3 regions of the Isoptericola sp. NPDC057653 genome follow, and region 3 is predicted to be linked to each of the others. Evidence: predicted binding sites of a transcription regulator. Region 3 holds the regulator's gene; each other region holds the start of a gene.
The links. Region 3 encodes LexA, which represses DNA repair genes until DNA is damaged. Its sites were predicted from a motif close to TCGAACANNTGTTCGA; they were not measured.
Positions count from the first base shown of each region.

Region 1: uvrA (excinuclease ABC subunit UvrA) is a predicted target of LexA. The motif match lies at 4,600-4,615, and genes of this name have one in related genera.
Region 2: ruvA (Holliday junction branch migration protein RuvA) is a predicted target of LexA. The motif match lies at 5,195-5,210, and genes of this name have one in related genera.

Region 1 is NZ_JBHVHP010000002.1:198,455-207,874, forward strand. Features, by position in the region: gene uvrB (excinuclease ABC subunit UvrB) at 1-1,766, shown strand, start outside; gene ACFU9A_RS12130 (TerC family protein) at 2,031-3,050, shown strand; gene ACFU9A_RS12135 (TerC family protein) at 3,047-4,144, shown strand; gene ACFU9A_RS12140 (YciI family protein) at 4,207-4,503, opposite strand; gene uvrA (excinuclease ABC subunit UvrA) at 4,645-7,674, shown strand; gene ACFU9A_RS12150 (OsmC family protein) at 7,693-8,190, shown strand; gene ngcE (N-acetylglucosamine/diacetylchitobiose ABC transporter substrate-binding protein) at 8,454-9,420, shown strand, end outside.
Region 2 is NZ_JBHVHP010000002.1:465,121-474,540, forward strand. Features, by position in the region: gene secF (protein translocase subunit SecF) at 1-568, opposite strand, end outside; gene secD (protein translocase subunit SecD) at 568-2,697, opposite strand; gene yajC (preprotein translocase subunit YajC) at 2,826-3,272, opposite strand; gene ruvB (Holliday junction branch migration DNA helicase RuvB) at 3,452-4,546, opposite strand; gene ruvA (Holliday junction branch migration protein RuvA) at 4,539-5,165, opposite strand; gene ruvC (crossover junction endodeoxyribonuclease RuvC) at 5,277-5,867, opposite strand; gene ACFU9A_RS13400 (YebC/PmpR family DNA-binding transcriptional regulator) at 6,149-6,907, opposite strand; gene pdxT (pyridoxal 5'-phosphate synthase glutaminase subunit PdxT) at 6,915-7,559, opposite strand; gene ACFU9A_RS13410 (hypothetical protein) at 7,604-8,494, opposite strand; gene ACFU9A_RS13415 (hypothetical protein) at 8,487-9,230, opposite strand; gene ACFU9A_RS13420 (signal peptidase I) at 9,227-9,420, opposite strand, start outside.
Region 3 is NZ_JBHVHP010000001.1:2,377,611-2,387,030, reverse strand. Features, by position in the region: gene ACFU9A_RS10890 (PP2C family protein-serine/threonine phosphatase) at 1-629, opposite strand, end outside; gene ACFU9A_RS10885 (HelD family protein) at 823-3,135, shown strand; gene serA (phosphoglycerate dehydrogenase) at 3,179-4,417, shown strand; gene ACFU9A_RS10875 (DUF5302 domain-containing protein) at 4,522-4,707, opposite strand; gene nrdR (transcriptional regulator NrdR) at 4,862-5,389, opposite strand; gene ACFU9A_RS10865 (LysM peptidoglycan-binding domain-containing protein) at 5,515-5,853, opposite strand; gene lexA (transcriptional repressor LexA) at 6,104-6,928, shown strand; gene ACFU9A_RS10855 (L-lactate dehydrogenase) at 6,983-7,942, opposite strand; gene ACFU9A_RS10850 (ATP-dependent DNA helicase) at 7,952-9,420, opposite strand, start outside.

The DNA.
Region 1 (9,420 bases), on a different contig from region 3:
ACATCGAGAAGGACTCCTCGATCAACGACGAGGTCGAGCGCCTCCGGCACTCCGCGACGTCGTCGCTGCTGACCCGTCGCGACGTCGTCGTGGTCGCGTCCGTGTCCTGCATCTACGGCCTCGGCACACCGCAGGAGTACGTCGACCGGATGGTGCGGCTCGACGTCGGCGACCTCGTCGACCGCGACGACATGCTGCGACGCTTCGTGCAGATGCAGTACACGCGCAACGACACGGCCTTCACGCGCGGCACCTTCCGGGTCCGGGGCGACACGGTCGAGATCATCCCGGTGTACGAGGAGCTCGCCGTGCGCATCGAGATGTTCGGCGACGAGATCGAGTCGATCCAGACGCTCCACCCGCTGACGGGCGAGGTGATCCGGTCGGAGCAGAGCGTGTACCTCTTCCCGGCCACGCACTACGTCGCGGGGCCGGAGCGCATGGAGCGCGCGATCGGGGGGATCGAGACCGAGCTCGCCGACCGCCTCGCCGAGCTCGAGCGGCAGAACAAGCTGCTGGAGGCGCAGCGCCTGCGCATGCGCACCACGTACGACATCGAGATGATGCGCCAGATCGGCACCTGCAGCGGCATCGAGAACTACTCGCGGCACATCGACGGTCGCGAGCAGGGGTCGCCGCCGAACACGCTGCTCGACTACTTCCCCGAGGACTTCCTGCTCGTCATCGACGAGTCGCACCAGACGGTGCCGCAGATCGGCGCCATGTTCGAGGGCGACATGTCCCGCAAGCGGTCGCTCGTCGAGCACGGGTTCCGCCTGCCGAGCGCGATGGACAACCGGCCGCTGCGCTGGGAGGAGTTCGTCGAGCGGATCGGCCAGACGGTCTACCTGTCCGCGACGCCCGGTGACTACGAGCTGTCGATGTCGGACGGCGTCGTCGAGCAGGTCATCCGCCCGACCGGGCTGGTCGACCCCGAGGTCATCGTCAAGCCGACCACGGGCCAGATCGACGACCTGCTGCACGAGATCCGCGAGCGCGTCGACAAGGACGAGCGCGTGCTCGTCACCACCCTCACCAAGAAGATGGCCGAGGACCTCACGGACTACTTCCTCGAGAAGGACGTGCGGGTGCGCTACCTGCACTCGGAGGTGGACACGCTGCGGCGCGTCGAGCTGCTCCGCGAGCTGCGGCTGGGGGAGTACGACGTGCTGGTCGGAATCAACCTGCTGCGCGAGGGCCTCGACCTGCCCGAGGTGTCGCTCGTCGCGATCCTCGACGCGGACAAGGAGGGCTTCCTGCGGTCGGAGCGGTCGCTCATCCAGACGATCGGGCGCGCGGCCCGGAACGTCACCGGCCAGGTGCACATGTACGCGGACAAGATCACGCCCGCCATGCGGTACGCGCTGGACGAGACCGACCGCCGCCGCGCCAAGCAGGTCGCGTACAACACCGAGCGCGGCATCGACCCGCAGCCGCTGCGCAAGAAGATCGCCGACGTCACCGACATGCTGGCCCGCGAGGACATCGACACCCAGGAGCTGCTCTCCGGCGGGTACCGGAAGGCGCCGGCCTCGGGCCAGGGGCGGGGCCGCGCGCCCGTCCCGGGGTCGCCGAAGGAGGGCGCGACGACGGGCAACCGCCTCGCCGGCGCGGCCGCGGGCGAGCTCGCGGAGCTGATCCAGGAGCTGAGCGACCAGATGCACGCCGCCGCGGCGGAGCTGCAGTTCGAGGTCGCCGCCCGGCTGCGCGACGAGATCGGCGGCCTGAAGAAGGAGCTCCGGCAGATGCAGGCGGCCACGGCCTGAGGCGAGGTCGTCACGTCGGGGCGGCGCCGGAGGGCCTCGGACCTGCGTCGTCGCGTCGGATTCGCCCCCTGACGTGCGCGGATTCGTCGCCCGGGGTGTCATGTAGGGTATGCGGGTTGGAGGGGAGTACCCCGCCCACGATGAGGTCGTCATCACGTCCGGCACCGACGCCGGTCCGGCCTCTTCGGCCCGGACGCACGGCGCGCAGCCCGTCCGGGTGGGGAAGACCTCCGGTGCTCAGTGCTACGTACCGGAGGTTTGTCCATGAACGTGCCCTTGTGGGTCTGGATCGTCACCGTCGTCGTCATCCTGGCGATGCTCGCCGTCGACTACGTCGGCCACGTGCGCACCCCGCACGCCCCGACGCTCCGCGAGTCCGCCACGTGGTCCCTCGCCTACGTCGCGGTCGCCCTGGTGTTCGGCGTCGTCGTCTGGATCGTGTGGGGCGGCGAGTACGGCGGGGAGTACTTCGCCGGCTACATCACGGAGAAGTCGCTCAGCGTCGACAACCTGTTCGTCTTCGTCCTCATCATGACGAGCTTCCGGGTGCCCCGGGAGTACCAGCAGCGCGTGCTGCTCATCGGCATCACGATCGCCCTGGTGCTGCGCACGATCTTCATCGCCGCGGGTGCCGCGATCATCGCGAACTTCGCCTGGGTCTTCTACGTCTTCGGCGCGTTCCTCATCTGGACCGCGATCGTCCAGGCCCGCTCGGGCACGGGGCACGACGAGGAGTGGAACGAGAACGGCGTCCTGCGCCTGACGCGGCGACTGTTCCCGACGACGGAGACCTACGTCGGCGACAAGATGATCGCGAAGATCGACGGCAAGCGGTTCATCACGCCGATGCTCATCGTCATGGTCGCGATCGGCAGCGCCGACCTGCTGTTCGCCGTGGACTCCATCCCCGCGATCTTCGGCCTCACGCAGGAGACGTACCTCGTCTTCGCGGCCAACGCCTTCTCGCTGCTCGGCCTGCGACAGCTCTACTTCCTCGTCGACGGCCTGCTCGACCGGCTCGTCTACCTCAACTACGGTCTGGCGGCGATCCTCGGCTTCATCGGCGTCAAGCTGGTGATCCATGCCCTGCACACCAACGAGGTGCCGTTCGTCAACGGCGGGCAGCACGTGGAGGCGATCCCCGAGATCCCGACCACGGTCTCCCTCGGCTTCATCGTGGTGGTGCTCGCCGTCACGACGATCGCCTCCCTCGCGCGCGACCGGCGGGACAGGCAGGTCCGAGCGGCCGCCGAGCCGGCTTCCACCCCTGAAGGAGATGCATGACCCACGAGCTGCCGTTCTGGTTCGAGGCGGCGTCGCTCGCAGCACTGATCCTGCTGCTGGCCGTCGACCTCGCGATCGTGGGCCGCCGACCCCACGTCCCGTCGATGAAGGAGAGCGGCCTGTGGGTCGCCTTCTACGTGGGCCTGGCGCTGGTGTTCGGGCTGGTCATGCTCGCGGTCGGGGGCGCGGCGCCGGCGGGCGAGTTCTACGCCGGCTGGCTCACCGAGTACTCGCTGAGCGTCGACAACCTGTTCGTCTTCGTCATCATCATGTCGCGGTTCGCCGTGCCCAAGCAGCACCAGCAGATGGTGCTCATGGTCGGCATCATCATCGCGCTCGTGCTGCGGGGGGCGTTCATCCTGGCGGGCGCGGCCATCCTCGAGCAGTTCGTGTGGGTGTTCTACCTGTTCGGGGCGTTCCTCATCTACACCGCGATCAAGCTGGTCGCGGGTGACGACGAGGACGAGTACAAGGAGAACGTCGCGATCCGCATGCTGCGGCGCGTGCTGCCGCTGAGCGAGAAGTACGACGGGGCGAAGGTGCGCACCGTCGTCGACGGCAAGAAGCTCTTCACGCCGATGCTCGTGGTCTTCGTCGCGATCGGCTCGACGGACCTGCTGTTCGCGCTCGACTCGATCCCGGCGATCTTCGGCCTGACGAAGGACCCGTTCATCGTCTTCACCGCGAACATCTTCGCGCTCATGGGCCTGCGGCAGCTGTACTTCCTGCTGGGCGGTCTCCTGGAGCGGCTGGTGTACCTGCCGATCGCGCTCGCGGTCATCCTCGGGTTCATCGGCGTCAAGCTCATCCTCGAGGCGCTGCACACCAACACGCTGCCGTTCCTCAACGGCGGCGAGCCGGTCGAGTGGGCGCCGGAGATCCCGATCTGGCTGTCGCTCGTGATCATCCTCGGGTCGATCGCGATCGCGACCGTCGCGAGCCTCGCGAAGACGCACCGCACCGCCGTGGTGGCGGCAGAGGCCACGACGGGCGCGCCGGAGGGCGCGACGGCGACCGACGTGGCGGGTGGAGGCACCGCTCCGGAGGGGACGGCCGAGACGACCCCGTCCGGTCCGGAGGCGCCCGGCCGCTGACGGCGGCCGCGCACACGACGAGGGCCCCGGGCGACACGTCGTCCGGGGCCCTCGTCGTCGGGTCAGGCGGCGAAGCCGCCGATCACCGGCACGAACTCTCGTGCCGCACGGTGGGCGACCAGGCCCTCGCGACGCATCGGGTCGGCCCCGAGCAGCTCGAGGGCGGCCGTGGTGTCGTCGGCCTCGACGACGAGGAGGGCGCCCCCGGGCTCGCCGTCGGGGGTGGCGGGCAGCGGGCCGGACACGTGCAGCGCGCCGGTCTCGTGCAGACCGCGCAGGAACTCCCGGTGCTCGGGCCGGACCTCGGCGAGGCGGTCGGGGTCGGTGACGTAGACGTAGGTGACGGCGAAGACGGGCATGGCCGTATCCAAGCACCCGCCGGTCGGGGGAGCGGCCCGCGTCCAGGGGCCCGGCCCCGGTGTCGCGGTGTGACCGGATCGACGCCCCCGTTCGCATAGAACGCCTGTACGAATGTCGGCGCGCCGACGTAGGATGCCCGGGTGAGCAACCGCCTCGTCATCTCCGGCGCCCGCGAGCACAATCTGCGCAACGTCGAGCTCGACCTCCCGCGTGACGAGCTCATCGTCTTCACCGGTCTGTCGGGCTCCGGCAAGTCCTCCCTGGCGTTCGACACGATCTTCGCCGAGGGGCAGCGCCGCTACGTGGAGTCCCTCTCCGCCTACGCGCGCCAGTTCCTCGGGCAGATGGACAAGCCCGACGTCGACTTCATCGAGGGCCTGTCGCCCGCGGTGTCGATCGACCAGAAGTCGACCAACCGCAACCCGCGGTCCACGGTCGGCACGATCACGGAGGTCTACGACTACCTCCGCCTGCTGTTCGCGCGCGCGGGCACGCAGCACTGCCCCGTGTGCGGCGAGCCGGTGCGCTCGCAGACGCCGCAGCAGATCGTCGACAAGCTGCTGGAGCTGCCCGAGGGCACCCGCTACCAGGTCCTGGCCCCGGTCGTCCGTGGGCGCAAGGGCGAGTACGCCGACCTGTTCGCCGAGCTGCAGACGCAGGGCTTCGCCCGCGCGCGGGTCGACGGCGAGGTGGTGCAGCTGACGAGCCCGCCGGCGCTGGAGAAGAAGCTCAAGCACGACATCGAGGTCGTGGTCGACCGCCTCGTCTCCCGCGACGGGGTGCAGCGGCGGCTGACGGACTCGGTGGAGACGGCCCTGCGCCTCGCCGGCGGGCTCGTCATGGTGGAGCTCGTCGACGCCGACATCGACGACCTCGACCGCGTCCGCAAGTTCTCCGAGAAGCGGGCGTGCCCCAACGACCACCCGCTGGCGCTGGACGAGATCGAGCCCCGCACCTTCTCGTTCAACGCCCCGTACGGCGCGTGCCCGGAGTGCACCGGCATCGGCTTCCGGCTCGAGGTCGACCCCGACCTCGTCGTGCCCGACGAGGAGAGGACGCTGCGCGAGGGCGCCGTCGTGCCCTGGGCGCTGACGTCGTCGGAGTACTTCGAGCGTGTCCTGACGGCGCTGGCCGAGGAGATGAGCTTCTCGATGGACGTGCCGTGGCGTGCGCTGCCGCAGCGTGCCCGCGACGCGATCCTCTTCGGGCGCAACCACCAGGTGCACGTGCGCTACAAGAACCGGTGGGGCCGCGAGCGGCAGTACTCCACGGGCTTCGAGGGCGCGGTGACCTTCCTGGAGCGGCGGCACCGGGAGACCGAGTCCGACTGGTCCAAGGAGAAGTACGAGGCCTACATGCGCGAGGTCCCGTGCCCGGTGTGCTCGGGCGCGCGGCTCAAGCCCGAGGTCCTCGCCGTCACCGTCGGCGGCAAGTCGATCTGGGACGTCTGCCGGCTGCCGATCGACGAGGCCAAGCGGTTCCTCGACGGCCTGGAGCTGGGGCAGCGCGAGCGCGCGATCGCGACCGAGGTCCTCAAGGAGATCCACGCCCGGCTCGGCTTCCTCGTCGACGTCGGCCTGCACTACCTGTCCCTCGAGCGCCCGGCCGGCACCCTGTCGGGCGGCGAGGCCCAGCGCATCCGGCTGGCCACGCAGATCGGCTCCGGTCTCGTCGGCGTGCTCTACGTGCTCGACGAGCCGTCCATCGGCCTGCACCAGCGGGACAACCGCCGTCTGATCGAGACCCTCACGCGCCTGCGCGACCTCGGCAACACGCTGATCGTCGTCGAGCACGACGAGGACACCATCCGGGCCGCGGACTGGATCGTCGACGTCGGCCCCGGCGCCGGCGAGCACGGCGGGCGCGTCGTGCACTCCGGGGACTACGCCGGGCTGCTCGAGGCCGAGGGCTCGATGACGGGCGCCTACCTGTCCGGCCGGCGCTCGATCGCGCTGCCGGCGGAGCGTCGTGCGACGGACCCCCGCCGCAAGGTGACGGTCGTCGGCGCGCGCGAGAACAACCTGCGCGGCATCGACGTGTCGTTCCCGCTGGGCGTGCTCACCGCGGTGACGGGCGTCTCCGGCTCGGGGAAGTCCACCCTGGTGAACTCGATCCTGCACACCGTGCTCGCGAACGAGCTCAACGGGGCACGCCAGGTGGCCGGCCGGCACACCCGGGTCACCGGCGTGGACCAGCTCGACAAGGTGGTGCACGTCGACCAGGGGCCGATCGGGCGCACGCCGCGGTCCAACCCGGCCACCTACACGGGGGTGTGGGACCGGATCCGCAAGATCTTCGCGGAGACGGAGGAGGCGAAGGTCCGCGGGTACGGGCCGGGCCGCTTCTCGTTCAACGTCAAGGGCGGGCGCTGCGAGGCGTGCAACGGCGACGGCACGCTGAAGATCGAGATGAACTTCCTGCCGGACGTCTACGTGCCGTGCGAGGTCTGCCACGGGGCGCGGTACAACCGCGAGACCCTCGAGGTGCACTTCAAGGGCAAGACCGTCGCGGACGTCCTGGACATGCCGATCGAGGAGGCCGCGGAGTTCTTCGCCGCGTTCCCGGCGATCTCGCGCTACCTCACCACGCTGGTGGAGGTCGGCCTCGGCTACGTGCGGCTCGGGCAGCCCGCCCCGACCCTGTCCGGTGGCGAGGCGCAGCGCGTCAAGCTCGCGAGCGAGCTGCAGAAGCGGTCCACGGGCCGCACCATCTACGTGCTGGACGAGCCGACGACGGGCCTGCACTTCGAGGACATCCGCAAGCTGCTGGGCGTGCTGCAGTCGCTGGTCGAGAAGGGCAACACCGTCCTGGTGATCGAGCACAACCTCGACGTCATCAAGAGTGCCGACTGGATCGTCGACATGGGCCCCGAGGGCGGCTCCGGCGGCGGCACGGTCGTCGCGGAGGGCACCCCGGAGGAGGTAGCCCGGGTCGAGGCGAGCCACACCGGCACGTTCCTCGCGCGCATCCTCGACGAGCACCCGGCCGTGCCCGTGGCCGGCCGGACGTCGACGCGCAGCGCCGCCGCCACCTCGGCGTCCTCGGCACCCCGGACCCGCAGCTCCGCGAAGGGTGCGGGCACGGCCAAGGGCAAGGGCACCACGAAGGCGAAGGAGCCCGGGAAGGGCAAGGGCACGACGAAGGGGTCCGGAGGGCGCAGCGCGGCGTGACGCCCTAGCGTGTGGGCCATGGGTGCGCACCACAACTACGCCGTCACCGTGTCCTGGCCCGACCCGGGCGGGGGCGGGGCGGGCACGACGTCGTACACCGCCTACTCGCGCGACCATCAGGTCGTGCTGGCCGGCAAGCCCGCGCTGGCGGGCAGCGCCGACCCCGCGTTCCGCGGCGACCCCTCCCGGTACAACCCGGAGGAGCTCTTCGTCGCGAGCCTGGCGCAGTGCCACATGCTGTGGTTCCTGCACCTCGCGGCGGAGTCGGGACTCGTCGTGCGCGAGTACGTGGACGACACCACGGGCACGATGCGCGTGGAGTCCCGCGGCGAGGGTCAGTTCACCGACGTCACCCTGCGTCCGCGCGTCACCGTCGACGCCGGACCCCAGGCCACGGACGAGGCGGTGAGCGCCCTCCATCACCGTGCCCACGCCCTGTGCTTCATCTCCCGCTCGGTGAACTTCTCGGTGCTCATCGAGCCGGCTCCGGTGCGTCTCTCCGCGCCCGCGGGCTGATCGCGCCGGTGCCCTGGAGCGGGTGATCTATACCAGTACGGTCACAGGTCCGTGTTGCCTGTTGACGTGGCGCCGTCGCGTGAATATTTTCCACTCCATCGCTCCAATGGAGGAGAGATATTTCCGTGAGCGTTGCGGGCCTCCGCACACGCCCACAGAGCGCGAGACGAGGAGGTCGGCGCAAGCGCCCCGCGCGGGGCAGTGCAGGCACCGGTTGACGGGGCGCCGCGAGGCGCACCCTGACACGAAGGGCATCTACGAGGATGACCAGCAACTTCACCACCAGCACCAACACCACTCCTGAGCCCAGCCGTCGGTCCGTTCTCCGGGCCGTCATGTTCACGGCCGCCGCGGTGCCGTTCGGCCTGCCCCTGGCAGCCTGCGCCACCGGCGGCGGCAGCAACGAGGGCGAGAAGTCGGCGTCGCCCACGGGCAACGCCGACCCGAAGAACCCGTTCGGCATGGCGGAGAACACGACGGTCGACGCCGTGATCTTCGACGGCGGGTACGGCGTCGACTACGTCGAGTTCGCGGGGAAGGTCCTCGCGGGCCTGCACGCGGGCTCGACCGTCAAGGTCTCGCCCTCCACGCAGATCGCCACCGAGCTCCAGCCGCGGTTCGTCGGCGGCAACCCGCCGGACCTCATCGACAACTCCGGTGCCCAGTCGATCGGCTTCAACACGATCCTCGACCAGCTCGAGGACCTGACCGACGTCATCGACGCGCCGAACGTCGAGGGCACGACCATCCGCGACACCCTCTACGAGGGCGTGCTCGCCCCGGGCACGTACGGGGACAAGTTCGCCGCCCTCAACTACGTGCTCACGGTGTACGGGGTCTGGTACTCCGGCAGCCTCTTCGACAAGAACGGCTGGACGCCTCCCGCCACGTGGGAGGAGGCCAAGGCCCTCGGCGCGGAGGCGAAGAAGGCCGGCAAGTACCTCTTCCTGTGGGGCACCGAGGCCGCGACGTACTACCAGACGCTCGCCATCGAGTCGGCCATCAAGGAGGGCGGCGACGAGGTCCGGCTGTCCCTGGAGAACCTCAAGCCCGACTGCTGGTCGCAGGACGCGCTCCAGGCGACCTTCACGATCATGAAGGAGATCATCGACGCCGGGTACTTCAAGCCCGGCGGCTCGGGCACCCAGTTCACGGCCGCCCAGGCGCAGTGGAGCAACAAGGAGGAGGCGCTGCTCTACCCGTCGGGGTCCTGGATCGAGAACGAGATGA
Region 2 (9,420 bases), on a different contig from region 3:
TGGCGGCGTACACGCCGGCGGAGATGAGCAGGTCGCCGAGCATGGCGATGATCGCCGCCACCGACATCCGCCAGGCGCGGAAGTACACGGCCATGAACAGCGCCGCAGCGAGCACGAACACGACCGTGCCCCACAGGGCCCGGGTCGAGACGCCGGCGCCCCAGGTCGGGCCCACGAACGACGTGGTGATCGTCGACTCGTCCACGTCGTACGCAGTGGCGAGGTCGGCGACGATCTCCGACTCCTGCTCGGGCGTCACCTCCTCGGTCTGCACGCGGACGGACGAGCCGCCCACAATCGCGACGCGGGGCTCCTCACCGGGGAGGGTCTGGTGCACGGCGTCGATCGCGAGCTGCTGCTCGGTCGAGGACGCGTTGGTCACGGTGAACTCCGTGCCGCCGCGGAAGTCGATGCCGAGCGTGAGGCCCTTGATCGCGATGATGAGGATCGAGGCGATCGCGAGCACCGCGGCGATCACGAACCAGCGCCGGCGGCGCTGCACGATCGGGTAGGACCGGCGGCCCGTGTACAGGTCGTTGCCCCACTGGGCGAAGTTGATGCGGGCCATCAGCGGCTCTCCTCGTTCGTGCCGGAGGGGTTCTCACCGGTCGCCGAGGGCGACGCACCGTCGTCGGGTCCTGGGTCGGGCTCGGCCTCCTGGGCCGCGGCCGCGCGACGCTCGGCGGCGCGGCGCTCGGCGATCGTCAGGCGACGGCCGGACGCGTCGGTCGCGGGACCCGCGGCCTGCCGCGCGCTGCTGTGCACGGGCTCAGGGGCCGTGGGCTCCGCCGACGTCGGCGCGCCGGAGGGCACGCGGGCGGCCTCGGGCTCGACCTCGGTCGTGTCGACGGCCGGGGCGGCGCCGGCCACGGCCGGCTCCGGCATCCGGACCCGCCCGGCGCCGACGTACCGCGGGCCGGAGCCCGCGCGCAGCCGCTCCGGCGACAGGCCGGACCAGAGGTGACCGTCCCGGAAGAACGGGATCTTGGTGATGACCTCCATCATCGGGTGCGTGAACCAGAACACCACGGCGACGTCGATGATCGTCGTCAGGCCCAGGGTGAACGCGAAGCCCTGCACGCCGCCGACGGCGAGGAAGTACAGGATGACGGCCGAGATCAGGTTGACGGCCTTGGCCGCGAGCACCGTGCGCCGCGCGCGGGCCCAGCCGCGCTCGACGGCGTAGGCCAGAGTTCTCCCGTCACGCAGCTCGTCACGGATGCGTTCGAAGTACACGATGAACGAGTCCGCGGTGAAGCCGATCGCGACGATCAGACCGGCGACGCCCGCGAGCGAGAGCCGGTAGCCCATCCCCCAGGAGAGCAGGGCGATGGACAGGTAGGTGATGACACCGGCGACGACCAGCGACGCGACGGTGAGCAGGCCCAGCGTGCGGTACTGCAGCAGCGAGTACACGACGACGAGCGCGAGGCCGATGAGACCCGCGATGAGGCCGTTGCGCAGCTGCTCGGAGCCGAGGGTCGCGGAGATGACCTCCTGGCTCTCTACCGTGTACTGCACCGGCAGCGCGCCGAAGCTGAGCTGGTTGGCGAGCGTGGCCGCCGAGTCGCGCGTGAACGACCCGGAGATGACGGCGCTGCCGTCCGTGATCGCCTGCGACACGGACGGGGCCGAGACCACCAGGGTGTCGAGGACGATGGCGAACTGGTTGCGCGGCGCCTCGAGCGTGGCGAGGCGGCCCGTGGTCTCGCGGAACGCCTTCGCGCCCTCCGAGTCGAAGTCGAGGAAGACGCCCCACTCGTTGGTGGTGGTGCCGTTCGGCCCCGGCACCAGGCCCGAGCTCGCGTTGGCGATGTGGGTGCCCTCGATCTCCACCGGGCCGAGGATGTACTTGACCGCACCGGTCTCGTCACAGGTCACCAGCGGCTTGTCGGGGTCGTCCCCGCCGCCGCCCTTGAGGTTCTCCGGGTCGGTGCAGTCGAGCTTCTCGAACTGGGACTGGATCTCCGGCGTGACCTGCGCGAGGTCGCTCGGGTCGGACGTCGCGGCCTGGTCGCCCTCGGCCGGCGTCGACGTCGGCGAGGGGTCCGAGGACGCGCCGTCGCCGGACGTGGCGGTCGCGGTGGGCGTCGCCGTCGGGTCGGTGGCGTTGGCGAGGTCCGAGGGCAGGGTCACGGCCGCGCCGGCGCTCTTGCCGCTCGGCGTGGTGTCCGCGTTCTCGTCTGCCTTCGCGTCGTCGGCCGCGGTGTCGTCGGAGGACGCGCCCTCGGCGTCGCCGCTCGGCGAGGCGGACGGCTCGGGCGTCGGCGTGCCCGCGGCATAGGTCAGCACCGGGCGGAAGCGCATCTGGGCGGGCTGGGAGATGAGGTCGATGGTCTCCTGCGACACCTCGCCGGGGATCCCGACGACGATGTTCTTCGAGCCCTGGGCGGTGATCTCGGCCTCGGAGACGCCCGAGGAGTCGATGCGCTGCCGGATGACGTTGATCGACTCGTCGATCGTCTCCGACGTCACCTGCGACCCGTCGGTGGTGTCGGCCGTGAGGATCAGCTGCGTGCCGCCCTGCAGGTCGAGCGCCAGGCCCGGGGCCCAGCTCGCGCCGTCCGGGTTGGAGTCGGACTTGGCGTCCCAGAAGACGCCGGCGCCGAGGGCGAGGAACGGCAGGACGATCGTCAGGATCGTGAAGACCACGAGGGTGCGCGCCGAACGCGACCGCTTCGTGCGTGAGTTCGCCAACTTCTGTCTCTTCCCGTCTGCGCGCCGCCGAGGGGTCGACGCGTGATGGCGCCGGCCGGGATCACCCCGACCGGCGCGTTGTCAGGCCGGCGGGCGCGAGCGCCCGCCGTCCCATGTCGCTGGTGCTGTCACTTCGTGGTGCCGGTCTCGCCCTCGTCGCGACGCTGCTGGTCCCGGTACTCCCGCTGCGCGGTGTCCAGGCTCGACAGGTCGTCGGGGACGTCGATGCGACCGTCGCCGGAGGTGATCGTACCGGTCGCGGTGGGGTCGGCTGTGACGTCGGTCTCGTCGGCCGCCTCGGTGGCGTCCTCGACGGGCGTGTCGACGCGCTTGGCGATCGCCGCACGGAGCCAGCGGGTCTGCGTGCCGGGGCTCGACTCGATGGTGACGGTGTCGTTCTCCTCGTCGATCTCCACCACGGTGCCGAAGAGGCCGGAGCCGGTCATGACCTCCTGGCCCGGGGCGAGCTGCGACCGGAACTCCTGCTGCGCGCGCTGCTGCTTTCGCGACCGCGAGCTCATGAAGAACATGAGGCCGGCGAGGACCACGAAGAGAATGATGATGGAGAAGTCCACGGAGCGTCCTTGTCTGTCGCTGCCCGGCGGTCGGTGGTCGACGGGCGGGCGTCGCGGCGCGCCGGTCGGCACGCCGGGCACAGCTCCGCGTCTGCTCGCGAACCTGTGCGTACGGGCCCCAACGAGCACGGCACCCGTCGAGTTCCAGCCCGGGCCGCCAGCGGCCGGGCACCACCAGTCTAGGTGCTTTGCTCGCCGCTCTCGGCGGCCTCGTCGAAGAGGGTGCCGCCGAGCGGTGCGCCCCACGCCCCGGGCGGGGGCTCGAGGCCGAGGTGCTCCCAGGCGGCCGCCGTCGCGACGCGCCCGCGCGGGGTGCGGCCGAGCAGCCCCTCGCGCACCAGGTACGGCTCCGCGACGGTCTCGACCGTGTCGGGTTCCTCGCCGACGGTCATCGCGAGGGTGCTCAGGCCGACGGGCCCGCCGCCGAACCGGCGGCAGACGGCGTCGAGGACGGACCTGTCGAGCCGGTCGAGGCCGATCGGGTCCACCTCGTAGACCTCGAGGGCGGCGCGGGCGGCGCGCAGGTCCAGCCGGCCGTCCCCGCGCACCTGCGCCCAGTCGCGCACGCGGCGCAGCAGCCGGTTGGCGATGCGGGGCGTGCCCCTCGACCGGCCGGCGATCTCGTGCGCGGCCGCGTGCTGCAGGTCCACGCCGAGCAGGCCGGCCGAGCGCAGGATGACGCGCTCCAGCTCCGCGGCGTCGTAGAAGTCGAGGTGCCCGGTGAAGCCGAACCGGTCCCGCAGCGGGGCCGGGAGCAGCCCGGAGCGGGTGGTCGCGCCCACCACGGTGAACGGCGGCAGCGCCAGCGGGATCGCGCTGGCGCCCGCGCCCTTGCCGACGACGACGTCGACGCGGAAGTCCTCCATCGCGACGTACAGGAGCTCCTCCGCCGGGCGCGCGAGGCGATGGATCTCGTCGATGAAGAGCACCTCGCCCTCCTCGAGCGAGGAGAGGACGGCGGCCAGGTCGCCCGCGTGCTGGATCGCCGGACCGCTGGTGACGCGCAGCGACGTGCCCAGCTCGGCCGCGATGATCATCGCGAGCGTCGTCTTGCCGAGGCCGGGCGGGCCGGACAGCAGCACGTGGTCGGGCGAGGCGTCGCGGGCCAGCGCGGCCTGGAGGACGAGGGAGAGCTGGTCGCGCACGACGCGCTGGCCGACGAACTCGCCGAGGTTCTTGGGCCGCAACGCCGCCTCGGCCGCGCGCTCCACGTCGTCGGCCGAGGAGGTGACGAGCCGCTCGCCGCCGTACTCCGGCTCCAGCGGCTCAGCCACGTCGGCCGCCCAGCGAGCGCAGCGCCGCCCGCAACGTGGCGGCGACGTCCACGGGGCCGTCGTCGCCGGCGTCCGCGAGGACGCGGTCGACCGTGTCCTGGGCGACCTTGGCGGCCCAGCCCAGGCCCACGAGCGCCTCGACCACCTGGTCGCGCGCGGGGTCGCCCGGGGCGACGGGCGTCGCGTCGGGCACGACGCCGCCGGCGGCGGCGGAGGTCGGCGCGCCGAGCTTGCCGGACAGCTCGAGCACGAGGCGCTGGGCGCTCTTGGGCCCGACGCCGGGGATGCGGCGCAGCGCCGCGAGGTCCTCGCTCGCGACGGCGCGGCGCAGGGCGTCGGGGGTGAGCACGGCGAGCATCGCGAGGGCGATCCGCGGGCCGACGCCGGAGACCGACTGCGCCGTCTCGAAGACCTCGCGCTCGTCCGCCTCGGCGAAGCCGAACACGGTCATCGAGTCCTCGCGGACGACGAGCGTGGTGTGCAGCTGGGCGCGCTCCCCCACCCGGAGCCCCGCCAGGGTGCCGGGGGTGGCGTGGACGAGGTACCCGACCCCGCCGACGTCGAGCACGGCCCGCTCGAGCGTCACGTGCGTGACCGTGCCGGTCAAGGAGGCGATCACCGTGGTCCTTCCGTCGAACTGGCCATCCGTCGAACACCCGTACGAGGCGTCACTGTAACAACCGGTGCCGACGCTCCCGGACGCGACACGGGGAGGCCGGCACCCCCGTCGTCAGCGGGCCGTCCGGGACGGGGCGCCACGGTGCGACCCGGTGCGCGCCGAGCGCTCCGCCGCGGCCCAGGCGCGCTGCGCCGGCGTGAGCTCGTTGCGCTCCCCGCCCTGCAGCGCGCCGGAGGGCCGCCACAGGTGGGTGACCGCGAGGGCGAGGGCGTCCGCGGCGTCCGCGGGCCGGGGCAGCTCGTCGAGCCCGAGGATGCGCGCGACCATCCGCTGGACCTGCTCCTTGCCCGCCCGGCCGGACCCGGTGACGGCGGCCTTCACCTCGCTGGGGGTGTGCATCGCGACGGGCACCCCGCGCTTCGCGGCGGCGACCATCGCCAGGCCGGCGACCTGCGCCGTACCCATCACGGTGCTGAGGTTGTTCTGCGCGAACACGCGCTCCACGGCCACGACGTCGGGCACGGTGCGCTCGAGCCACTCGTCGAGCCCCTCGGCGATGCGCAACAGGCGCAGGTCCACGCTCAGCTCGGGCTCGCTGCGCACGACCCCGACGTCGACCATCCGGGCCCTGCGTCCCGGCAACGAGTCGACGACGCCGACCCCGCACCGGGTCAGCCCCGGATCCACCCCCAGCACTCGCACGCGGTCACCATCTCACGCACGACAGACACCCCCGCGAAGGCGCGACGACGGCCACGCAGGGTCCACAGCCCCCTGCCTCTCCCCCACCACGAGGAATGATCCGAGGTCGCGGACCCGGAGGTCTTGCACGAACGCGGACGGGCGGGGTGGGACGTGTCGCGAGGCTGGCCGGGCCTGGCGGGAGGCCGCGAGGAACGAGCGGCCGGATGGCGCGCCTCGCGACACGTCCCACCCCGCCCGGCCGCCTCCGCCGAAGCCCCCGCCTGGCACGACCGAAAAGGTCAGTCCTCGTCCAGCTCCGCCATGACCTCGTCCGAGGCGTCGAAGTTGGCGTACACGTTCTGGACGTCGTCGCTGTCCTCCAGCGCGTCGATGAGGCGCATGATCTTGCGCGCGCCCTCGACGTCGACCTCGACCTCCATGGACGGGTGCCAGATGGAGTCGGCGGAGTCGTACTCGATGCCCGCCTCCTGGATGGCGGTGCGCACGGCGACGAGGTCGGTGGCCTCGGAGAGGACCTCGATGACGTCGCCCTCGTCGCTGACCTCCTCGGCACCGGCGTCGAGGGCGGCGAGCATGACGTCGTCCTCGGTGACGCCGTCGGCCTTGGGCACGACGACGAGGCCCTTGCGGGAGAACAGGTAGGACACGGAGCCCGGGTCCGCCAGGTTGCCGCCGTTGCGGCTGAACGCGAGGCGGACCTCGGAGGCGGCGCGGTTCTTGTTGTCCGTGAGGCACTCGACGAGGACGGCGATGCCGTTGGCGCCGTAGCCCTCGTACATGATCGTCTGGTAGTCGACGGCGTCGGCGCCCTCGCCGGAGCCGCGCTTGAGGGCGCGCTCGATGTTGTCGTTGGGGACCGACGACTTCTTCGCCTTCTGGATGGCGTCGAACAGGGTCGGGTTGCCGGCGGGGTCACCGCCACCGGTGCGCGCGGCGACCTCGATGTTCTTGATCAGCTTTGCGAAGAGCTTGCCACGCTTGGCGTCGATCGCCGCCTTCTTGTGCTTGGTCGTGGCCCACTTGGAGTGACCTGACATGCGCTCCCTAACTCCTTCGCGATGCTTGGACGATCCGGACGAACAGCCCGTGCACGCGCGCGTCCCCCGTGATCTCCGGGTGGAACGCGGTGGCGAGCAGCCGTCCCTGACGTGCTGCGACGATCTTACCGGCGGCGGGCCCCACCGTGGAGCCGTCCGCCCAGCGGTCCGGGATCCGGGCCAGGACCTCGACCTGCGGGCCGGCCTCCTCGACCCACGGCGCGCGGATGAACGCGGTGCGCACGGGGCGCCCGCCCGGGGCGTCCGAGACGCCCGCCACCTGCAGGTCCGCCTCGAACGAGTCGACCTGGCGGCCGAAGGCGTTGCGCCGCACGACCACGTCCATGCCGCCGAGCGTGCGCTGGTCGGCCGTGCCGCCCTCGATCCGGTCCGCGAGCAGGATCATGCCGGCGCAGGAGCCGAACACGGGCAGCCCCTGCCCGATGAGGTCGCGCAGGGGGTCGGCGAGCTCGAAGAGGCGCAGCAGCTTGTCGATGGTGGTCGACTCGCCGCCGGGCAGCACCAGCCCGTCGACGGCGTCCAGCTCGGCCGGGCGGCGGACGCTCACCGCGCGGGCACCCGCCTGCTCGAGGGCGGCGGCGTGCTCGCGCACGTCGCCCTGCAGGGCGAGGACGCCGATCGTCGTGGTCACCGGGGCAGTGTAGAGGCGCCGACGGCGACGTCCCGCCCCGGCCGTCAGGCGCAGGTGCCGATCAGGCCGAGGGCGATGGAGTACGTGCGAGGGCTCGACGCCACCGACGTCCACGTGACGCTCGGGAAGACCCGCTCGGCGCGCACCCGCGCCGTGGCGTTGGTGGCCACGCCGGTCACCTGGTAGGTCGTCGTGCCGGCCGGCACCTGCACGGTGGTGGGGGTGGCCGCCGGCCCGAAGGTGAACTGGTACCGGGTCGCGCTCGTGACCGCGGTCCAGTTGAAGGTCACGGAGACGAGGCCGAGGGCGCCGCAGCTCAGCGTCGGCGCCGGGACGGTCGCCGCGCCCACCGCGCCGCTCACGATGGTGCCCGTGTCCGTCCATGAGGTGCCGGGCATGCTCGCCGCGAGCGCCACCGACATCGTGCCCGACAGGCCCTGGGTGGTGCTCGGCGCGGTGGCCGCCACGGCCACGGCCAGGCACAGCGTCGCGGTCCCGCGCACCGGGATGGTCGTCGTCCCGCCGGTGCCGGCGCTGCAGCCGGTCCCCGTGTCCGTCGCGCCGAACGACGCGCTCACGCCGAACGCCGTCGTCAGCGAGCCGGTCCGCCCGGGCGTCGCGGTCACGCTGATCGGGCGCGACCCGGCGTTGCGGACCGTGACCACCTCCGAGGCCCCCGAGCCCGGGACCGCGGCGGTGAGCGTCAGCGCCGACAGCGTCACCGTGCCCCCGCGCCCCACCAGCCCGGTCCCCACGCCCGGCGCCTGGACGTCGAGCGTGCCCGCCGTGACGCGCGTCGTCGGGGCCGTCGCCGTGCCCGACGCCTGCCACCACGCCCAGGCGATCCCGGCGCTCGCGACAACGCAGGCGAGGGCCACCACGACGAGCGCCGCGACCCCGCGCACGCCCCGGCGCCGCCCCTCGCGGTCAGCCACGGCGGCCTCCCCGGCGCGCCGCGAGCGTCCGCAGCAGGGCACCGAGGAGCACGGCGCCCGCCGCGGCGAGCAGCGCCGCGGCCGGCGCCCCTCCGGTGCGCGGCAGCGCCCCGTCCCCCCGGACCTCGTCCCGCTCGCCCCCCGGCGCGCCGTCGGCCCCGCCGGGCCCGTCCCCGCCGTCCGCGCCGGGCGCGCCGTCCGCGCCACCGCCGCCGTCCCCGGTCCCCCCGAGGGTGACGACGACGTCGAGCGGCACCGTCCCGCCCTGGGTCTCGTCCCCGGCGGCGGGGTCGAGCGTCACCTCCAGCGCGACGGGCAGTACCTCGGACTCGGCGAGGTCGACCGGCGCCCCGTCGGTGGCCCACCGGGAGCCCTCCGCGCGCACGCGCACCCGCAGCGCGTCGGCCAGGGCCCGGCCCGCCGCGCCGTCCCCGGGACCCAGGGCGACGACGACGTCCCCCTGCGCGGCACCGGGTCCGTCGTTGCGGACCAGCACCACCGAGCGCCGGGTCTCCCCCGGCACCCACCGCGCGGTGTCGAACAGCGGCGCGTCGAGGTCTCGGCTCCACCGGTCGCCGTCGAGGCTCAGCGCGACCCCGCCCGGCGGGTCGTCGCCGGCGGCCCTGGCACCCTCGGCGGGCAGGGCGGCGGCGAGCGCCAGGCCGACCGCGCACGCGCCGGCCATCGCTCCCGGGCGGCGCGGGGAACCGGCGCCGGCGGGCCGCGGCGCGATCATCGACGGTCACCGGGCCCTGCGCCGCCCGGGCCGAAGAGCGCGTCGTGCAGCGGCGGCCGCTCCGCGGGCGTGGCCGGCGTCGGACCACCGGCCCCGTCGTCGCGGGCCCGCCGCGCGGCGGCGCGACGCGTGCGCACCTCCCCCGCGACGAGCCAGCCCGCGTAGACCAGGAGCGCCAGCGCCGCGACCG
Region 3 (9,420 bases):
CGCTCCACCGTGTCGAAGAAGTCGCCGCCGAGCAGGCCGCCGCCGCCCGGCAGGTACCCCACCATGACCGAGACGCGCTCGTCGCCCACGAGCGGGTTGGGCAGCAGCGCGCGCTCCAGCCGCGCCGTCTCCTCCGCCCGGACCGCGCTGCGGTACAGCGCGCGCTGCTGCGCGGCGGACCGGCGGCGCTGCAGCGCGTAGCGCAGCGACCGGCCGAGCAGCCCGGCGTCGGTCTCGCCCTTGACCAGGTAGTCGTCGGCGCCCGCGGCGACGGCCTGCAGCCCCTGGTCGCCCCCGGTGAGGCCGGTGAGCACGACGAGCGCGGGCACGTCGTGCACGCGCTCGGCGACCTCGCGCAGCCGGGACACGGCCGTGAGCCCGACGGCGTCGGGCAGCCCGAGGTCCAGCAGGACGCAGTCGACGCCGGGCGAGCCGCCCGGCCGGGACAGGGCCTCCACGGCCTCGGCGACCGACCGGGCGCGCCGCAGCACGATCGCCACGTCGGCGTCGTCGAGCAGCTCCGTGACGAGCAGCGCGTCCCCGTCGTCGTCCTCGACGAGGAGCACGGTCGCCGTCGCGTCCTCGGCGGGTCCCTCGGACCCTGCTCGCAGGACGTCGCCGCTGCTCATGGGCCAGATCCTAGCCCGGCCGCCCCCGCACGGCCGGAGCCCGGCGCCCCGGCGCGTCGCCTCGCGCCCGGGCCCGCGGCGCGCACGACCGCCCGGACCGTGCACCGAGGAGGCCTCCGCATCTGCAATGATGGTCCGCCGCAAAGGGGCCGCGTCACCCGGTGAGCGCGGCGCAAGGACGCTGGGAGGATGCGTGGCGGGCAGGCACGACGAGCTGGCACGCGAACAGGGTGTCGTCGACACCCTCTACGCCCGACTGGACGAGCTGCGGCGCGCGACGCGCGACCGCCTCGCGGAGGTCCGCCGCTCGGGCCCCTCGGGCTCTCCGCAGAACCGCAGCGAGCGGGACGCGTTCGCGACCCTCTACGAGGACCGGGTCGCGCAGCTCGACGCCGTCGAGGACCGGCTCGCCTTCGGCCGCCTCGACCTCGACGACGGCGGCACGCGGTACGTCGGTCGCATCGGCCTCGCCGACGCCGAGCACCGCTCGCTCCTGACGGACTGGCGCGCGCCCGCCGCGACCCCGTTCTACCGCGCCACGGCGCTGCACCCCGCCGGCGTCCGACGCCGGCGACACCTCGTGACCTCGGGGCGCAGCGTCACCGGCCTGGAGGACGAGGTGCTCGACCTCGACGCCCTGCAGGGGGACGACGGCGAGGAGGGCGGCGGCACGCTCGCGGCCTCGACGCTCTCCGGCGAGGGCGCCCTGCTCGCGTCGCTCGCCGCGCGGCGCACGGGCCGGATGACCGACATCGTCGCGACCATCCAGGGCGAGCAGGACCGGATCATCCGCGCCGAGCTCGCCGGCGCTCTCGTCGTCCAGGGCGGGCCGGGCACCGGCAAGACCGCCGTCGCGCTGCACCGCGCCGCCTACCTGCTGTACGCGCACCGCCGCGTCCTGGAGCGCAGCGGCGTGCTCCTGGTCGGCCCGAGCCGCGCGTTCCTGCGCTACATCGACCAGGTGCTGCCCTCGCTCGGCGAGACCGGCGTGGTCGCGACGACGGTCGGCGAGCTGCTCCCCGGCATCCGTGCCACCGCCGTCGACGACCCCGTCGCCACCGAGATCAAGGGCCGCCTCCTGTGGCGCGACGTCGTCCGCCGCGCCGTGCGCGCCCGCGAGCGCGTCCCCGAGCGCGACGTGCGGTTCCGGCTCGAGGGCTACGACCTCGTCGTGCGCCGGCGCGACGTCCGCGACGCCATCGCCCGCGCCCGCCGCACCCACAAGCCGCACAACGAGGCCCGCGCGTCGTTCGTCCGGGACATGCTCGCCCGCCTCGTCGACCAGTACCGGTCCGCCGCGGACACCGAGCTCGCGCCCGAGGACGTCGCCATGGTCACGGAGGACCTGCGCTCCCACCGCGACGTGCGGGTGGCGCTCAACCTCGCATGGTTCCCGATCTCGCCCGAGAAGCTCGTCGCCGACCTCTTCGCGAAGCCCCACCGGCTCGCGGAGGCCGCCCCCGAGCTGTCCGCCGCCGAGCGCGCCGCCGTGCGCCGCGAGCCCGGCGCGCCGTGGACCGAGGCCGACGTCCCGCTGCTCGACGAGGCCGCCGAGCTGCTCGGCGAGGACGGCTCGATCGCGCGCGCCGAGGCGAAGGCCCGTGCCGCGGAGCGCGCGGCCGAGCTCGAGTACGCCCGCTCGGTGCTCGAGTCCACGGGCGCCGGCGGCGGCCTCGTGGACGCCGAGACCCTGGCGTCCCGCTTCGAGTCGACCGGGCCTCGCCTGACCACCGCGGAGCGCGCGGCCGAGGATCGCACGTGGACCTACGGCCACGTCGTGGTCGACGAGGCGCAGGAGCTCTCCCCCATGGCGTGGCGCATGCTCGTGCGTCGCGTGCCGACCCGCTCGATGACGATCGTCGGCGACGTCGCGCAGACGTCGTCGGCCGCCGGCGCGCGGTCGTGGGGCCAGGCCCTCGACCCCGTGCTGGGCGGCTCCTGGCGCCTCGAGGAGCTCACCGTCAGCTACCGCACGCCGGCCGCCGTCGCCGACGCCGCTCAGCGCATGGCCGCGGCGGCGGGGCTACCCACCTCGCCGCTCACGGCGGCCCGCGAGGTGCCCGGCGCGCTCAAGCTCGCCCGCGTCACGCCGTCCGGCCCCGCGCGGCCCGCCCTCGTCCAGGAGGTGCGCGACCAGGTGGCCGCGCTGGCCGCCCGGTTCGTGGGATCGGACGGCGCCGGGCGGGTCGCGGTGGTGGCCGCGGCCGACGAGGTCGACGCGCTCCGCGCGATCGTCGCGGAGGTGCTCCCCGGCGCGCTCGGGCGCGCGGAGGCGGACCGCCTGCGCGCGCAGCGCCCCGAGGACGCGCAGGTGGTCGTGCTCGACCCGCGGGAGACCAAGGGCCTCGAGTTCGACGCCGTCGTCCTCGTCGAGCCGGTGGCCGTCACCGGGGGGCCCGGTGGCGCCTCCGACCTCTACGTGGCGATGACGCGGCCCACCCAGCGCCTCGTCGTGGTGCACGAGCAGCCGCTGCCCGCGGGGATCGTCGAGCTCGCCGCGGCGTGAGACGCGTTTGTGGGGGCGGGCCCGCACGGCGCACCATGGCCTCGTGCTGCGAGCCCTCCTTCTCGAGAACGTCCACCCCGTCGCTGCCCAGAATCTTCGTGATGCGGGCATCGAGGTCGTCACGCGCTCCGGCGCGCTCGACGAGGCCGAGCTGATCGAGTCCCTCGCGGACTTCCAGATCCTCGGCATCCGTTCCAAGACCACCGTGACCCGCAAGGTCCTGGAGAGCGTCCCCGGCCTGCAGGCCGTCGGCACCTTCTCCATCGGGACCAACCAGATCGACCTCGACGCGGCCGCGGCCCACGGTGTCGCCGTGTTCAACGCGCCCTACTCCAACACGCGCTCGGTGGTGGAGCTCGCGGTGGCGGAGATCATCTCCCTGACCCGCCGCCTCAGCGTGCGGGACAAGGCGCTGCACGACGGCGTGTGGGACAAGACCGCCGACGGCGCGCACGAGGTGCGCGGCCGCACCCTCGGCATCATCGGGTACGGGAACATCGGCTCCCAGCTGTCGGTCCTCGCGGAGAACCTCGGCATGCGGGTCGTCTTCTACGACACCGCCGAGAAGCTCTCGCTGGGCAACGCCCACCGCGTCGAGACGGTCGAGGAGCTCCTCGCCGAGGCCGACGCCGTGACGATCCACGTCGACGGGCGCCCCGGCAACGCCGGCCTCTTCGGCGCCGACCTGTTCGCGGGGATGAAGCCGGGAGCGATCTTCCTCAACCTCTCGCGGGGCTTCGTGGTCGACCTCGAGGCGCTGCGGGAGCACATCCTGTCGGGCCACCTGGGCGGCGCCGCCGTCGACGTCTTCCCGGCCGAGCCGAAGAAGCGCGGCGACGAGTTCACCTCCCCGCTGCGCGGCCTGCCCAACGTCATCCTCACGCCGCACGTCGGCGGCTCCACCGAGGAGGCGCAGGAGGCCATCGGCGAGTTCGTCTCGAAGAAGCTCCGGGACTTCGTGCAGACCGGCTCGACGACCCTCTCGGTCAACCTGCCCAACCTGCAGCTCGCGCACACCGGCGTGGGCCGCATCATGCTGCTGCACCGCAACGTGCCGGGCGTCCTCGCCGCCGTGAACCAGGTCTTCGCGGACCACGGCGCCAACATCGAGGCGCAGATGCTCGCCACCCGCGGCGAGGTCGGCTACGTGGTCACGGACATCTCGGACGTCACGCAGCGCGGCGCCTCCGCGAAGCTGCAGGCCATGCCGTCGACGATCCGGCTGCGCATCCGCGACGCCTTCGAGCGGCCCGAGTTCCCGCCCGGACCGGCCGCGCGCTGACACGAGGCCGACACAGGCCGACACAGGCCGACACACGCCGACACACGCCGAGGGCGTCCCCGGAGACCCGGGGACGCCCTCGCGTGGTCGTGGGACCGGACTGCTCAGCCGGACTTGCGGCGGAACATCTTCTGCACGGGGCCGGAGGTCTCCGAGCCGTGCACCTGCCCGGTGTTGCCGTCCTTGCCGGCGGTCGGGTGGCTGGCGGCGTTCTTCCGCTCCAGCGCCTCCCGGAAGCGCGCCTTCGTGTCCTCGCTGGGCTTGGCGCCCTTGGCGTCGTCCGTCGTCATCACGATCACCTCGTCATCGTCGGGGTGGACGTGCTCGCACGGCAGACCGCGCAGCACCTGGTGCCGACCAGCATGCTCTACCGCCGCGCGTCGCGCCAAGAGCATTGCGCCCGGAGCGGGCACACGGGGCCGCGAACGGTCGCGGAGCCCTGGGTCAGCGCGACGCGTCGCGGCCGACGGTCGCGGGCTCCGCGCCCTCGGTGTCCCCGTCCCGCTCCGCGTCGTCGGCGCGCGCCTCGCGCTCCGCGCGCAGGGAGGTGATCGCGCTCTCGAAGTCCTCGAGGGACTCGAACGACTGGTAGACGCTCGCGAACCGCAGGTAGGCCACCTCGTCCAGCTCGCGCAGCGGCCCCAGGATCGCCAGCCCGACCTCATTCGCCTCGATCTCGGGACGACCCGACGCCCGCAGCGTCTCCTCGACCCGCTGCGCCAGCAGCGCGAGGTCGTCGGAGCTCACGGGCCTGCCCTGGCACGCCTTGCGCACCCCGGCGACGACCTTGTCACGGCTGAACGGCTCGGTGACGCCGGAGCGCTTGGCGACGGACAGGCTCGCCGTCTCGATCGTCGTGAAGCGGCGCTGGCACGCCGGGCACTGCCGCCGTCGGCGGATGGACGAACCGTCGTCGGAGGTGCGCGAGTCGATGACTCGCGAGTCCGCGTGGCGGCAGAACGGGCAGTGCATCGCTGGTCTCCTGCGCTCGGCTCCGGACCGGCGCCCGGCTGCCCGACAAGGTAAGCGGGACGCCGCGCCCGGCGCAAGCAGGGTCCATCCTCGCACCGTCGCCGCCCAGGTCGCGCAGCGCGCGCTCAGTCCTCGGGCAGGAGGACCACCTGACCGGCCTGCAGCTCGGCCGTCGTGAGGCCGTTGAGCTGGCGCAGGTCGGCGACGACGTCACGCAGGTCGTCGCCCGTGTCCCGGACCGAGCGCGCGTACTGCCACAGGGTCTCGCCCGGCTGGACCGTGTGGAGCCGGACCTCCACGCCCGACCCCGGCGCGTCCGCGACGGCGCGCTGGCCCACGAGCCCGGCGGCGACCAGCACGAGCAGGACGAGGGCGGCGATCACGACGCGCCCCCGCCGGCTGAGCCGGAGCCCGCCCAGCCCGAGGAACCCGGGTGCGTCGGTGGTGCTGCGCGGGTTCTGCATCGTCCTGCCTCCGGTTCACGTCGCGTCGTCGCCCGTCGGGCGGCTGCCGTCGAACATCCGTTCGTCGAACACCTGTACGTCGAACTGCTGTACTAGGTGTACCACGTCCCGGCGACACGGTCGAGGGCTGATCGAACAGATGTTTGATGTCGGGCCGGAACTGGCCTAGAGTGACCAGCAGCGCGATGGAAGGTTTGTCGGATTTCATCGGCCCGCCCGCGGGCCGCGCCCCTGCAGGACGGAGAACGCGATGACCAGCGGACGGGACCAGGCCCCGGCGTCCACGACGGTTGCCACGCCGTGGCCGGCGCGGCAGGAGACCCCCGAGGACACGCCTGTCGCCCCCGAGGCCGCGCTCGCGTCGGTGAGCGAGATCGTCCCCTCGGCCGACCGGCTCACCCCGCGCCAGCGGCGCGTCCTCGAGACGATCCGGCGCTCCGTCGAGGACCGCGGGTACCCGCCGACCATGCGGGAGATCGGCGAGGCCGTGGGCCTCGCGAGCCCCTCGTCGGTCAAGCACCAGCTCACCACCCTGGAGCGCAAGGGCTTCCTGCGCCGCGACCCCAACCGGCCGCGCGCGATCGAGGTCGTCGACCCCGAGGCGCCCGCGACGTCGGACGGCGAGGGACAGGTCTCCGCGCCGCGCACGCCGGGATTCGTCGCCGGGTCGGTCGCCGGCTCGGACGCGCAGCCGGCCGAGGCGCCCTCCTACGTCCCGCTCGTGGGCCGGATCGCGGCGGGCGGCCCGATCCTCGCCGAGCAGGTCGTCGAGGACGTCTTCCCCCTGCCCCGCCAGGTCGTCGGCGACGGGGACCTGTTCCTGCTCAAGGTGGCGGGCGACTCGATGGTCGACGCCGCCATCTGCGACGGCGACTGGGTGGTCGTGCGCAGCCAGCCGGTCGCGGAGAACGGCGAGGTCGTCGCCGCGATGATCGACGGCGAGGCGACGGTCAAGACCTTCAAGCAGACCGGCGGCCACACGTGGCTCATGCCGCAGAACGCCGCCTACTCCCCCATCCCGGGCGACGAGGCCCAGGTGCTCGGCCGGGTCGTGGCCGTGCTCCGCAGCCTCTGACGAGACGCCGGACCCCCGGCCCGCACCGGGCCGGGGGTCCGGCGCGTCAGGGGCTCAGAGGCCGAGTCGGCGCTGCACCTCGCGCATGCCCTCGGCCGACGCCCGCAGGCCGGCGACCTCGTCGTCGGACAGCGGGGTGTCGATCGTCTCCGCCACACCGCGCCGGTCGACGAGGGACGGCACGGAGAGGCAGACGTCGCTGATCCCGTAGAAGCCGTCCAGGCGCGACGACACGTTCATCACGCGGTGCTCGTCGTTGAGGACCGCCTCGATGATGCGGGTCGCCGCCAGCCCCACGGCGTAGTTCGTGGCCCCCTTGCCGGCGATGACCCGGTAGGCGGACTCCACCACGTCCGTGGCGATCCGGTGCCGGGCGGGCTCGTCGAGCGGCGGCCGCCCGCGGAAGGGGCGCCAGTCCAGCAGCGGCACCCCGGCGATCGTCGCCGAGCTCCACAGCACGATCTCCGAGTCGCCGTGCTCGCCCGCGATGTTCGCGTGCACGTTGCCGACGGCGACCCCGCAGTGCCGGGCGAGCGCGTCGCGCAGCCGGGAGGAGTCGAGGACGGTGCCGCTGCCGAAGACGCGCTCGCGCGGCAGCCCGCTGATCTCCTGCGCCGCGTACGTCACCACGTCGACGGGGTTCGTCACCATGAGGTAGACCGCGTCCGGGGCGACCTCGAGGAGCTGCGGCAGGATCGTGCGGGTGAGGCCCACGGTCGCCTCGGCCAGGTCCAGGCGACTCTGGCCCGGCTTCTGCTTGGCCCCGGCGGTGACGGCCACGACGTCCGCCCCGCGACACACCTCGACGTCGTCCGAGCCCTCGATCTCCGCCTGCGGGATGAACATGCTCCCGTGCCGCAGGTCGAGGACCTCGGCCTCGACCTTGGCGCGGTTGACGTCCATCAGGGCGACGGAGCGCGCCGCCCCCCGGGCGAGCGCCGCGTACGCGAGGGTGGAACCCACCGCGCCGGCGCCGACGATCGCGAGCTTGGTCGTGCTGCGTGTGCCGTCCACGGGCCCAGGCTAGGTGTCCAGGCGCCGCAGCGCAGCGCGGACCAGCTCGCCGTCGGTGGTGGGCCAGAAGTCCGGCATCGACCGGGTGAGGAACGACCCGTAGCGGGCCGTCGCCAGCCGCGGGTCGAGGACCGCGACGACGCCCCGGTCGTCCCCCGTGCGCACCAGGCGGCCGGCGCCCTGGGCCAGCAACAGCGCCGCGTGCGTGGCGGAGACCTGCATGAACCCGTTGCCGCCCGCCTGCTCGACCGAGCGGGCCCGGGCGGCCTTCACCGGGTCGTCCGGGCGCGGGAACGGGATCCGGTCGACGAGCACCAGCTGGCAGCTGGGCCCGGGGACGTCCACGCCCTGCCAGAGCGACAGGGTGCCGAAGAGGCACGTCGCCGGGTCGTCGGCGAACGCCTTCACCAGGGTGGGCAGCTGGTCGTCGCCCTGGCACAGGATCGGCACGTCGAGCCGCTCACGCATCGCCTCGGCCGCGGCGAGCGCCGCGCGCCGGGAGGAGAACAGCCCGAGGGTGCGGCCGCCGGCGGCCTCGATGAGGCCCGCGATCTCGTCGAGCTGGGCGTCGGTGGTCGGCTCGCGGCCCGGGGCGGGCAGGTGCCGGGCGACGTAGAGGATCCCCTGGCGCGGGTAGTCGAACGGGCTGCCCACGTCGAGACCGGTCCAGTCGGCCGTCTCGCCCGTGCCGCCCGAGCCCGCCAGGCCCAGGGACCGCGCCACCGGGTCGAAGGTGCCGCCGAGGGCGAGGGTCGCGGAGGTGAAGACGCCCGTGGCCTCCCCGAGCAGGTGCGTGCGGATGAGGCCCGCCACCGCCAGCGGCGCCGCGTGCAGCCGGGTGACACCGTCGCCGGCCCAGGGGGCGTTCTCGGGCGGCCGGGAGCACCACAGGACGTCCGCCGTCGTGTCCTCCGCCGCCATCCGCTCCGCGACCTCGAAGAGCTGCAGCACGGCGGACTGCGCCATCTTCATCCCCGCGTCCGGCGCGGCCTGGCCCTTGGGCTCCCCCGCGGGCTTGAGCCGGGTGAGGAGCTCCCGCGCGGCGTCGCGCACGGCGGCGACGGCGACGCGCAGGTCGTCGGGCAGGCCCTGGGGGAAGCGCTCCGCCGGGGCGGTGGCGAGCAGCGTGCCGAGCTGCTGGGACGCCGCGTCGAGCGCCGAGGTCTCGGTGCCCCCGTGGCGGCGCGCGAGGCGCGCGGCGTGCTCCACCACGGTCAGCGAGAGGTCGACGGTGGCGGCCGCGGTCACGCGCTCCGCGAGCTCGTGGGCCTCGTCGACGACGACCGCGTCGTGCTCGGGCAGTACGCCGGGGCTCCCAGAGACGGCGATGCCGAGCATCGCGTGGTTGGTCACGACGACGTCGGCCTCGCGCGCCGCGGCGCGGGCGTGCTCGGGGAAGCACTCCGTCAGCAGGGGGCAGCGGTTGCCGAGGCACTCCAGGGCCGTGACCGACACCTGGCGCCAGGCGCGGTCCGGGA